2 linked regions of the Desulfosporosinus acidiphilus SJ4 genome follow. The protein of the gene in region 2 interacts with the protein of the main gene of each other region in a pairwise test. Links are inferred from orthologs where the notes say so. Each region holds a gene or a part of one and is shown on either strand. Other genes may lie near its edges.

What was found.
Region 1: the proteins of DESACI_RS03595 (region 2) and rlmB interact in binary tests that used the Escherichia coli proteins (3 or more experiments, as listed by UniProt). The link is inferred for Desulfosporosinus acidiphilus SJ4 from one-to-one orthologs.

The regions. Positions count from the first base shown.
Region 1 is NC_018068.1:480,336-486,427, forward strand. The notes cover bases 939-3,878. They hold rlmB (23S rRNA (guanosine(2251)-2'-O)-methyltransferase RlmB), read left to right. Parts: upstream 939-2,008; coding sequence 2,009-2,749; downstream 2,750-3,878. Other genes in these bases: DESACI_RS02295 (Mini-ribonuclease 3), read left to right, coding at 939-1,118; thyX (FAD-dependent thymidylate synthase), read left to right, coding at 1,323-2,003; DESACI_RS24680 (hypothetical protein), read right to left, coding at 2,853-3,014; sigH (RNA polymerase sporulation sigma factor SigH), read left to right, coding at 3,039-3,689. Also shown: cysS (cysteine--tRNA ligase), read left to right, coding at 1-687; more of DESACI_RS02295, read left to right, coding at 699-938; rpmG (50S ribosomal protein L33), read left to right, coding at 4,033-4,182; preprotein translocase subunit SecE, read left to right, coding at 4,268-4,489; transcription termination/antitermination protein NusG, read left to right, coding at 4,532-5,059; rplK (50S ribosomal protein L11), read left to right, coding at 5,094-5,522; rplA (50S ribosomal protein L1), read left to right, coding at 5,573-6,092. UniProt on the Escherichia coli protein: Specifically methylates the ribose of guanosine 2251 in 23S rRNA.
Region 2 is NC_018068.1:764,153-770,271, reverse strand. Bases 3,153-6,119 are described here. They hold DESACI_RS03595 (bifunctional ADP-dependent NAD(P)H-hydrate dehydratase/NAD(P)H-hydrate epimerase), read right to left. Parts: upstream 5,439-6,119; coding sequence 3,867-5,438; downstream 3,153-3,866. Other genes in these bases: DESACI_RS03585 (GntR family transcriptional regulator), read right to left, coding at 5,836-6,119; DESACI_RS03590 (holo-ACP synthase), read right to left, coding at 5,465-5,821; alr (alanine racemase), read right to left, coding at 3,153-3,845. Outside these bases: DESACI_RS03610 (L-lactate permease), read right to left, coding at 1-412; DESACI_RS24420 (hypothetical protein), read right to left, coding at 615-755; DESACI_RS03605 (ClC family H(+)/Cl(-) exchange transporter), read right to left, coding at 1,101-2,681; more of alr, read right to left, coding at 2,724-3,152. UniProt on the Escherichia coli protein: Bifunctional enzyme that catalyzes the epimerization of the S- and R-forms of NAD(P)HX and the dehydration of the S-form of NAD(P)HX at the expense of ADP, which is converted to AMP.

The sequences.
Region 1 (6,092 bases), 280 kb from region 2 along the record:
ACCTTCGCTCATTATTGGATGCATAATGCCTTTCTGACCATCAATCAGGAAAAGATGTCTAAGTCCTTGGGGAATTTCTTTACTACCCGGGAATTGTTGGCTAAAAATTCCGGAGAAGTCATTCGATTTTACTTGCTGGGAACACATTACCGAAGCCCGCTGGATTTTAACGATGAGAATTTGGGCATGGCTCAAAAAGGGCTTGAACGCTTACAAACGAGTGTTCGGTTAGCTCAGCAGGCCTTGGAGAGAACCGGCTCCGTTAGGAATGAAAGGATCGAAGAAGGATTGAAAAAGGCTGCTCAAGAAGCGCGGGAAGCTTTTGAGAAGGCAATGGATGATGATTTTAATTCTGCTTTAGCCTACGCGGCCCTTTTTGAACTGGCCAAGACGATGAATGGGTATGTTCAAGAACACCCCGTTTCTTCGCAAGCACTGGCAACGGCTCAAAAAACTCTCATCGAGTTGGGGGAAGTGTTGGGATTTGATCTTCTGCATCCTGCACAGGTTCAGGTGGAAAATGAGGAAATGCTCTCTAAGGTAATGGAACTCGTTCTTAAGATTCGTTCGAAAGCACGGCAGAAGAAAGATTGGGAGATGTCGGATTTTATTCGAGATGCCTTTAAGGCTGAGGGAATTGTTATTGAAGATACTCCCCAAGGTGCGAGTTGGAAAATTAAAGCTTGAAAGGTGACTTTATGCGCAGTTGGCAAGAAATGAACCCCTTAACCCTGGCGTATTTAGGGGATGCCGTTTACGAGCTTTGGGTCCGAACCCATTTGCTGGAGTCAGGGTATGAAAAAGTTAAGGACCTTCATAAACAAGCCATTAGTTACGTTCGTGCGGGGACCCAGGCACGGGTTTTACAAGCTTTGCTGCCGGAACTTGACGAGGTAGAGCATCAGGTGGTTTTGCGCGGACGCAATGCCAAGGGAGGTTATCCCAAAAATGTTGACGTGGTTACATATCGCCATGCAACGGCCTTCGAAAGTTTAGTTGGATACTGGCAGCTAACGGGACAAGTTCAGCGTATGCAATGGGCCTTTAGCCGAGTGGATGAAATTATGGGCGAAGGCCCAACAGAAGAGTCTTCAATGGAAAACCTTCTGGAGGAGTGAACCCGTACAGCTAAAGCTGAACATCGGGGCTTCGGTGACGAAAGTGTCCTGTGGACAGTTTCGCAGAAAGCGCCTAGCCAATAACAAATGCTATCGCGCTGATGGATAGACTCTACCCCCACCGAAGCAGAGAACGGGAACCACTCCCGCTTAAGAAGCGGGAGTCTCATGATTGGATGAATAGAGAAGAAAGAGGCTGTCGAAATGAGAGTAGATCTAATTCAATATACGCCAGATCCTGAAAAGGTGGTGGCTGCTGCTGCTCGTTTGTGCTATTCTGCAGATCCTGTGCCGGAACTTCTAGAACGATTAGATGATGAGAAAGTGGCCAACTTTGTTCGTAAGCTGCGTGATATGGGGCATCTTTCGCCCTTTGAACATGTGAGTTTTCAGTTTTCTATAGATGGAGTGTCCCGGGCCTTGTCTCATCAATTAGTGCGGCATAGAATTGCCAGTTACTCTCAACGCTCGCAACGCTATGTAAAAGAAAATGGCTTCGATTATGTCATACCGCCCAGCGTTCAACGAAAACCTGAGGCTATGGAGCGTTTTGAGAAGGCTATGGCCTACCTTCAAGAAGAATACCAGGCCTTGCAGTCTATGGTGCCTGCAGAGGATGCTCGCTTCGTTCTGCCTAATGCCTGCACTACCTCCCTGATGGCTACCTTTAACGCACGTTCTCTATTAAACTTTTTTGAGCACCGTACTTGTTTGAGGGCTCAATGGGAGATTCGCGGTTTAGCTGAGAGGATGCTGGACTTAGTACGTGAGGTGGCTCCCAATCTATTCAGTGAAGCAGGACCAACCTGTGTGACATTGGGAGTATGTCATCAAGGCGCCTATAGCTGCGGAAGATTACAAACCCTCAAAGGAAAGAAGACGTGAATAATATGAACGATGAAATCGTTTATGGCAAAAATCCGGTCATTGAGCTGCTGAAGAGCGGAAAACCTGTAAATAAAGTTCTTTTGCTCTCGGAAAATAAAAATCTAAGAAATCAAGAAATCATCTCTCATTTGGAAGAACGGAATATTCCCTATCAGTTTGTGACACGAGAGGTTCTCGACCGGCAAGCGCAGCGGGAGCGCCACCAGGGTATTTTGGCTTATGTTGCCGCCACAGAGTACGCTGAAGTAGAGGATATACTTGCTTTAGCGGAACAACGACGGGAAGATCCATTTATCTTAATGTTGGATGAAATTGAAGACCCACACAATTTAGGGGCATTGCTAAGAACGGTTGATGCCGTCGGGGCCCATGGGGTGATCATCCCAAAACGCCGCAGCGTTTCGTTAACCGGAACGGTTGCTAAGACTTCGGCCGGCGCGGTTGAACATGTTCTGGTGGCTCGTGTAAGCAACTTGGTCCAAACGATTAAGGAATTGAAGAAGAAGGGATGTTGGGTGTCTGGTGCGGAAGCCGGGGGGCAGGATGTTTTTTCGGCGGATCTCACAGGCCCGCGTGTTATTGTCATTGGCAGTGAAGGCAGGGGGATCAGCCGCTTGCTGAGGGAGAATTGTGATGAGCTTGTCAGTTTGCCTATGAATGGTAAGGTTACGTCCCTAAACGCCAGCGTTGCAGGCTCTCTCGTGCTTTATGAGGTTCTCAGGCAACGAAGATATTCTAAGTGAACTCGTTCGGCTAAAGCTGAATGACAGCAACTTATTTGAAGAATGTAAAAATTAGACTTGAAAGATTGGACATCACTGGTTATGATACTTCTAATGGATAAAGTCACTGTCTTATAATATTTGACTCCGAACATCCAATATCGTGTCTCAAATCCGGCCCATGCGACAGAACAACAAAAACTTCGCCTTGACGCTCTTCTTCAGGGTCGGGTATAATGAGAATGTTCCCGTGGACAAGGGCTAGGCGAGATTGCGTCTTCTTCATGACGACATTGTAGGGGGGATCAACTTGACTTTTCAAGCCCAACCAGAACTACCAGAGTGCGAAATCATCGACATTATCGTAGATGAAGAGATGGTTGAGCTTGCCAAGGAAGGCGACGCTGCTGCACTAGAGTATCTGATCAACAAATATAAGAACTTCGTTAGGGCAAAGGCTCGTTCCTATTTTCTCATAGGAGCGGATCGCGAAGATATTATTCAAGAAGGAATGATTGGACTCTATAAGGCCATAAGAGACTTTCGCGGCGATAAACTCTCATCGTTCAGGGCATTTGCGGAGTTATGTATAACCCGCCAGATTATCACTGCCATTAAGACAGCTACAAGGCAGAAACACATTCCACTAAACTCCTATGTCTCTCTCAATAAGCCGATATATGACGAAGATTCCGACCGGACGCTTCTTGATGTTATCTCAGGGACTCGTATTACGGATCCGGAAGAACTGATTATCAGCCGTGAGGAATTTGACGACATTGAAGAGAAGATGGGTGAGATCCTCAGTTCCTTAGAATGGAAGGTGCTGATGTCTTATTTAGAAGGGAAATCTTACCAGGAAATTGCTGTTGATTTAAAAAGACATGTGAAATCAATCGATAACGCGTTACAGAGAGTGAAGAGGAAACTTGAACGCTATCTCGAACGCCGGGATGGATAATTTTACATAGATTCCTGGTGAAATAAATACTTGCATTTCTCGACAAAAGATGTTAACTTATAAAAGTGTCAATCAGAGGAAACTCTGATAACCAAAATGCCAACGTAGCTCAATTGGTAGAGCAGCTGATTTGTAATCAGCAGGTTGCGGGTTCGAGTCCCATCGTTGGCTCCATTTATTTTGAAGCTTAAAGGCAGCACTGCTGTCTTTTTTATTTCGTCGCTAGCCGAGTTTTCTTTAGACACACTCGTCGTTTTCTTGACAGAGAAATCAACTTGTGATAAAGTACTTGAGTAATGGAATAAATGCAGGGATTTACTGTTTGTCTGGGAGGTGTTCGTGAATGCGTGTTGGCATTATTTTAGCGTGTACGGATTGCAAGCACCGTAACTATGCTACGATGAAAAATAAGAAAAATAATCCTGATCGTTTGGAAGTCCAAAAGTATTGTAAGTTCTGCAAAAGCCATACTCTCCATAAAGAAACCAAGTAATTTTTTTTTGTGACGTTTTAAACTGTACGCCTGGAAGCGTTGTCACAATGTCGAGGACACCTATGTCGTTTAAGGATGTGAAGTGATGGGCGCGTTGAAAAAACCAGCCAATACTCAGAAACAAGCAGATAAGACCAAAGAGTATTTCCGCGGAGTTCTGAGCGAATTAAAAAAAGTTCACTGGCCGAGCCGCAAACAATTATTGGCCTATACGGGCGTTGTTTTTGTTGCGGTGGGGATTGTTTCTATTCTCATGTGGGTTGTGGACGGCGGTTTAAGTATTGCCTTAACCAAGCTAGTGCCCTAAACTGCAAGTTTCCGCGGCAGTGTCTGAGGAGGTCCCTGAGAAATGGCGAAAGACTGGTTTGTTATTCACACGTACTCGGGTTACGAAAATAAAGTCAAGATGAATCTCGAAAAGCGCGTTGAATCCATGAATATGGAGGAGAAAATCTTTCGCGTTCTTGTTCCTATGGAAGATGAAGTTGAGTTCAAGAATGGGAAAGAAAAGGTGACAAAGCGCAAGGTTTATCCGGGATATGTTCTTGTTGAAATGGAAATGACGGATGATTCTTGGTATGTTGTTCGCAACACACCAGGAGTTACAGGCTTCGTCGGGACAGGAACAAAGCCGATACCGCTCCTTGACCAGGAGGTCATTCAGATTCTCCAACAAATGGGAATGGATGATCTGCGGGCTAAAATTGATTTCGAGGTTAATCAAACTGTCCAGGTTATTGCCGGACCGTTTAAAGACTTTGTTGGCGTAGTTCGCGAAATACTGCCGGATAAAGGCAAGCTGCGTGTGGAAGTATCGATGTTTGGAAGAGAGACGCCTGTGGAATTAGATTTCGGACAGGTACAAAAACTCGACTAAAATAGGAATTACTCTATCAAGGAGGTGTTAAACAATGGCGAAGAAAGTAATTGGTCTCGTTAAATTAGCAATCACTGCAGGCAAAGCTACACCGGCACCTCCGGTTGGTCCGGCTCTCGGTCAACATGGTGTCAATATTATGGCCTTCTGCAAAGAGTACAATGAGCGTACTAAGGATCAAGCTGGGCTCATTATTCCGGTGGAAATTACGGTTTATGAAGATCGTTCCTTTACCTTTATAACCAAAACGCCGCCGGCATCTGTTTTGCTCAAAAAGATGACCAATATTAATTCGGGTTCCTCTGAACCAAATCGTAAGAAGGTTGCTACGATTACAAAATCAAAAGTGCGCGAAATTGCGGACATTAAGATGAAGGATCTGAATGCTGCAAGCGTTGAAGCTGCTATGCGGATGGTTGAAGGTACTGCCAGAAGTATGGGTATCGATGTTGTTGAAGGTTAACAATTAATTGTGGGAGGGCTTGGCCCGCATAACCACAGGAGGTAAAAAGAATGGCTAAGGTTGGAAAAAGATATCAAGAGGCCGTAAAAGCCTTTGATCGCACAGGATATTACGAACCCCTTGAAGCATTCGCGATCGTAAAGGCTAATGCCAAAGCAAAATTTGATGAAACTATCGAAGTTGCTTTCAAGTTAGGAATTGACACTCGTCATGCGGACCAACAAATTCGTGGTGCTATTGTGCTCCCGCATGGAACAGGTAAAACCCGTTCTGTTTTGGTTTTTGCTAAGGGTGACAAGGCTAAGGAAGCTGAGGCAGCAGGTGCTGATTTTGTTGGTGCCGAAGACATGATCGCGAAGATTGAGCAAGGTTGGTTTGGATTTGATGTTGTCGTGGCGACTCCGGATATGATGGGAATGGTCGGTAAATTAGGTCGGGTACTCGGACCTAAAGGCTTAATGCCAAACCCCAAGACCGGTACCGTAACTCCGGACGTAACTCGTGCAATCAGAGAAATCAAAGCTGGTAAGATTGAGTATCGTGCTGAAAAAGCTGGAATTATCCACGCTC
Region 2 (6,119 bases):
AAGCTCCAAAACTAAAAGCAACAAGCAGGGCTTGTAAGCGTCGATCCGCAGTAATACCGGCAATTGAATCTTTAACAATTTCGAACTTACCCGTAATAACCGTCATAGTGTAAAGAAAAATTGCGCCAAAAACGATCCAGCCGATCGGAAATAAACCACTCATCACACCTAGCCCAAATGCTGCTGCAGCAGATGTTGCGGGCATTTTCATAATAAAAACACAGATAAGAAATGCTACAAAAGCTGCAATAGCTGCTGCATAAGGTGCATAGATTCCCAATAATTTCTTGCCGTCTTTACTTTTATGAGGGTGCAGCGCTAAGAAATACAAAAGTGTTAAAATTGGTAAAGCCGCACAAAATACCGACAACCAAAAACTCCCTGCAGGATTATAATTTTGCAAGTACTTCAATTATATACCCCCTTTCAAAATTTAAAATTTCTCCCAAGTTCCCCTTTGGATAGTCCCTTTTTATCACCCCTTTTTTAAATTATTTAAAAGTTTTTTAAATATTCAATAAAATATAGTTATGCCAAAGCAAGTATACAACCAAAAGTTATGCTTACCGATAATATAAAAACAGACAGCCACGCTGTCTGTAAGATTTTCTAAATTAGTATAGTATTTTAGCAATCACTAACGTGATAACAATAAATGTTGCACTGAGGGCTCCCAACCAGTTGAAAATGTGTTCTCTCTTCCGAAAGGCTGCCCATTCATCGTCCTCTATTAGAGGCTCATTGGGTTTCGACATTTCCATACCCTCCTCAAATTTTCATTTCTTACCTAACCTTCAATCTATTTATATCTATACTGTATGCTTCTCTTCTTTCTCCATACCCTCCCAATCAGTTAGCCAATAATAAGACTTTATAATTCAGAAGAATTGTCGCTGGTGACAAGCATTGAGGGATATACTTTCTTAAAGTACAAAAAGACCTGTTGCAAAGTACATAAGAGCCCCCATTAAATAAACCCTGCATAAATAGTGGTTTAAAATCATCCACATATATGCAGGGTTTTATTTATAAAAACGCATAAGTAGTCATTAAGCAACGTTCCTTTTAACGTTTAATTTTTAAATTAAACATTATAGCAATTACAATTCGCAGCTTCCAACCATTGAAATCATAACATCATTTATTTTGGAAACTTTGTCATCGTTCGTAAGAACGATTAGGTAATCTCCAGGGTAAATCACTGTATCCCCTTTGGGAATGATTTCTTCTTCTCCACGTTTGACGGACACCAGCAAGCAATGAGCCGGCCATTTAATCTCTTTAATTTGTTTGCCGTCCAGCATTGATCCCATGCACACGGCGAATTCCAAGATAGCTTTAGTCTTTCCGCTGCCTATGGGGGCCAGCGTTCCCTGTTTGTGCAAAAACCTTTCTAATAAGGACTCATAAATAGGTTTAGAACCTAAAAAGTCCGCTACGATATAAGCTGAAATACATACAACGGACAAGGAAAGCAAATGAGTAAATGAACCCGTCATTTCTGTAATCAATATCGTTCCAGTAATCGGGGCCCTGACGATTGCTGTGAAATAACCAGCCATAGCAAGAATAATAAAGTTATTAACATACGTGTTATTAATGCCAAAAAGATGAACAATTACAATTCCGTAGATATTTCCAATGATTGCACCGATGGCCAGAAGCGGGAGGAAAATTCCGCCCGGTGCCCCTGAACCGTAACAAATCATGGTGAAGAAAAATTTAACAACGATCAGAATTAAAAGGAGCTTTAAAGTAAAATTACCCTGGGTTACGAGGGAGGTAATCAACTCATGACCCCCTCCTAAAACCTGAGGTAAGAAAAGCCCCAAGACTATGGAAACCATTAAAGGAATAACTACCCAAAATGTTTTTGGCAGCCATCGTTGCCTGGCATATAAATCCTGGGTCTTTAACAGCGTTGTATTAAAAGCGACCCCTAAAACACCAATAATAATTCCCAGGATAATAATGAACAAATAATAGCGCAAAGGAAAGTCGTGGAGGTTGGCAAAATTCAATACCGGCTTTAAACCAAAAAATTCACTGGTGATAAAGTCAGCGGATAAGGCGGCAGACAATGCCGACAGAAGGACAAGAGGTGAAAAGTTCTTGTGAACCTCTTCCAAAGCAAACATTACTCCGGCCAAAGGTGCACCAAAAGCAGCAGCAAGCCCTGCGCTTGCTCCACTTGTTATGAGATATTTCTCTTCTATATTAATTCGTTTTAGTATCTTGCTAAATCCTTGACCGACTGCAGCTCCTAGTTGAACGGACGGGCCTTCCCTGCCCATAGAAAGGCCGGCTCCGATGGCTAAAACTCCACCCAGGAATTTGCCGAGAATAACCTTCCACCAGGTCATGGATAATTTTCTCAATAAAACCCCTTCCACCTGGGGAATACCACTGCCGCTGATCATCGGTTCATGTTGAACCATTAAGCCAACAATGAGACCTATCAGAATCAGCACTCCCACCCAAGGCAGAAGAAGGATCGGTCTGGCACTGATCAAATTATAAATTTGAGTTAGTAAAAGTCCGGCCTGTTCAAGAGTGAAACGGTACAATACTATGATTAAGCCCGTGATAATGCCAATACCCAAGCCTTCATAGACTAATTTCAATCTGAAACTACTCCAATGGAAGAGGGTATTATGAGTATTATGCTTGTTGTCAGTCATGCTTAGTTTCCCCCATAAATTACGCCGTCAAAAAGTCCGCTGCTAATCGTTTCCAATTGGCTCCAGATAAATCCTGGGGACTCGCTGGGAAATCCCACAAGTAATTTCATAACTAATAGTTCCAAGCCATTCGGCCATCTCAGTGGCAGTAATCTGCTCGTAGCCATCTTTCCCCAGAATTGTAACCACATCGCCAACTTTTACGCCTGGGATTTTAGTCACATCAAGCATTGTCTGATCCATACAAATCCGGCCGATCATCGTCGAACGCCGCCCATGAATCAGCATTTCGCCATAATTGGAAAGTGCTCTGCGCAATCCATCGGCATATCCCAAAGGAATTGTTGCAACAGCCGTTGGGTAGGCCGCCTGAAACGTACGCCCATAACTCACCGTTTCTCCCGTTTTAATCTTTTTAAAATGAGAAACCTTCGCTTTCCAAGACATTACCGGTTCCAAGCCAACCTGAGCTCCCACTTGAGACGATGGAACCAGCCCATATAAACCGATGCCGGGACGTACAAGTTCAAAATGTGCTTCCGGAAACTGCAAAATGGCTGCAGTGTTTGCAGCGTGCCGAATAGGAATTTTCAGTCCCGCTTTCTTGAGCTTTTCAAAGAGAATTTCAAAACGTTTAAGCTGCTGCCGAGCGAAAGTGAGATCTTTTTGATCAGCTGTGGCAAAATGGGTAAAAATGCCTTCAATAAACAAGCTTGGCAAAGACCCAATTTTCACTATTTCAGAAACATCAGTATCACGGAAGCCTATGCGGCTCATTCCTGTATCAATCTTCAAGTGCAGCCTCGCTCTTCGGCCAAGTTTAACAGCCGCTTCTGAAAGAGCACGTGCCTGAGAAAAATTAAAAATTGCCGGTATTATATCCTCTTTAACATAGGTATCCCACTGATCAATTTCCGGGGCACCAATAACCATGATGTCCAGCTTTGGAAATGCCGCCTTTAATTCTAAAGCCTCTTGTAAAAGTGCCACACCAAAGCGCTTTGCCCCACAGTTCATCAGGGTCTTAACCACCGGGATAATACCATGCCCATAAGCATCCGCCTTGACAATGGGCATCATTTCACTTTGTGTATACGCCTGAAGCTTGTAATAATTGTCTTTTAAAGCTTGCAAATTAACTTCAGCCCAAGCCTGTCGCACCATAGTTCTCCTCCCTTTTCTCTCTTAGGACATCTTCAATTCTAAAGAGTGCCGCACTTTCGGCAGCTGATCCGCTACCTCAGAAGCCAAAAAACCTGACCAACCATGATTTTTGGCAAGATCATCCGCGGATTTTCCGTGCAGATAAACCCCTAAGCAAGCCGCTTCCAGAGGTGATACCCCTTGAGCCAGCCAAGCCAGAATGCTCCCGGTCAGAACATCCCCCGTACCTCCCGTCCCAAGTCCGGGATTTCCGGTGGGATTAAAAAAGGCCCGCCCATCCGGTGAAGCAACAATTGTCACTGAACCTTTAAGTACCACAACCGCTTCCCACTCTGCAGCTTTGGTCAGAGCTAAATCCAAGCGGTTTCGCTCGACGTCAAAAACAGTGCATTGGCAAAGTCTAGCCATCTCTCCGGGATGCGGGGTCAGCAGCAGCGGTCCCCGTCCGTTTCTGGCCTCAAACAAACTGGGGTCTTCGGATAATAAATTCAAGGCATCGGCATCCAAAATAATGGGGCAGTTCATCGTTCTTAATACTTCCTCGAGAACAACCGCGAATTCAAAATTTTGAGCAAGACCAGGCCCGATGGCTATAGCCTGTGCTTTTTCCGCTTGCTTTAAGATGACCGGCCAAGATTCTTCGTTTAGATAATCCACTCCAGGGGCAGCCCAAACCGTTGCTTCGGTGAGACCGGCATCCACATCCTGCGCAATTCCTAGAGGTGTAACTATTTGCAGTAATCCGATTCCGCTGCGCAAAGCTCCCCGTCCGGCCAGAACCGCAGCTCCGCTCATTCCTTTTGATCCGGCAATGAGAACTCCTTTGCCATGAGTCCCCTTGTGTCCTTTTAATTCACGGACCGGAAGCATTTCTCTTATTCTATCATCTGTCAAAACATATGTAGAGATGCCTGGGTCTTCCAGAAATGCTTTGGGAATCGAAATCGGGTCAACAGAGACCCGTCCGCAATAAGCGGGGCCTTCTCCTAAAAAAAGGCCCCATTTAGGAAGGCCGAAAGTTACCGTTGTTTGAGCACGGATTGCCGTACGATAAACATTGCCGGTATCGGCTTCTACTCCACTGGGAATATCAACAGCTATGACACAGGCAGAAGCATTGTTTACCTCATTGACATAGTCTTCAATCAAACTCGGTAAAGTTCCTCTCATCCCAATGCCATAAAGAGCATCTATAATAACATCGGCTTGAGCCAAGGCATAACGTGCTATGAGCCGTTGCTTTTCTCCCTCTATAGCAAAGAGCTTCCCCGATGTTCCTTGGAAAAGCCGGCAATTCAGGGCGGCATCTCCTTTAAGTTCCTCTGCCTTGGCAAACAATAAAACCGATACATCCATTCCCAGCAGCACTAAATGACGAGCTGCCGCCAAACCATCCCCGCCGTTATTGCCCTTGCCCGCCAGAATGACAGCTCTTAGCCCAGATAAATTTCCTTCATTCGGCGCAAGGCAGCGGCGAACTTCCTCAACTACAGCCCAAGCCGCATTCTCCATCAAGAGCAAACTTGGTATACCATAGTCCCGAATAGCTCGTTCTTCGATCTTACGCATTTGTTCAACGTTTACTACACGCACGTTTCCCACCCCGCTATACCATTCGGCTAACTTAAAATCGCAAAAGCTATGGCCTGTGTCTGGTTATGGGATAAGCTCACACGAACTTGCGAGCCCCCTCTTTCTTTCAACTGAATCTCAGCTTGGGAACTAAGAAGGACAAGAGGTTCTCCGCTTTGACTTGTGATGATTTCCACATCATGCCAGGACATGCCGCGCAGCCCCGTTCCCATCGCTTTAAGAACTGCCTCTTTGGCAGCAAACCGTGCCGCATAGCTTTGCATTCCCCTGCCGCTTAGGCTTTCCAGCTCCCGCCTTGTAAAAAGCCGTTCCGCTAACCCAGGCTGCCTTGCCAAAGCAGCCGCCACTCGTTCGATTTCAATAATATCCACACCAGGAAACATGTTTCTACTCCATATCACAAAATTAGCTGTTGTAATCTCATTTGCCCTTCGGCTGATCCAGCCGCCAATAAGACATCCTCACCGCGCAAGACAAAACTGGCCTCAGGAGAAAATTGCTCCGATCCATCCCGCACCACCGCAATAACTGTAGTCCCCGTGCGTTCGCGTATCCTTAACTCACGCAAGGTTTTTCCTACAGCCGGAGAATTCTTACCAACTTCGATTTCACCTACATCCAACCAACGAGACATAATCCGGTCTACATAACCTTGCAGTTTATTAAGGTGACTTTCTATTT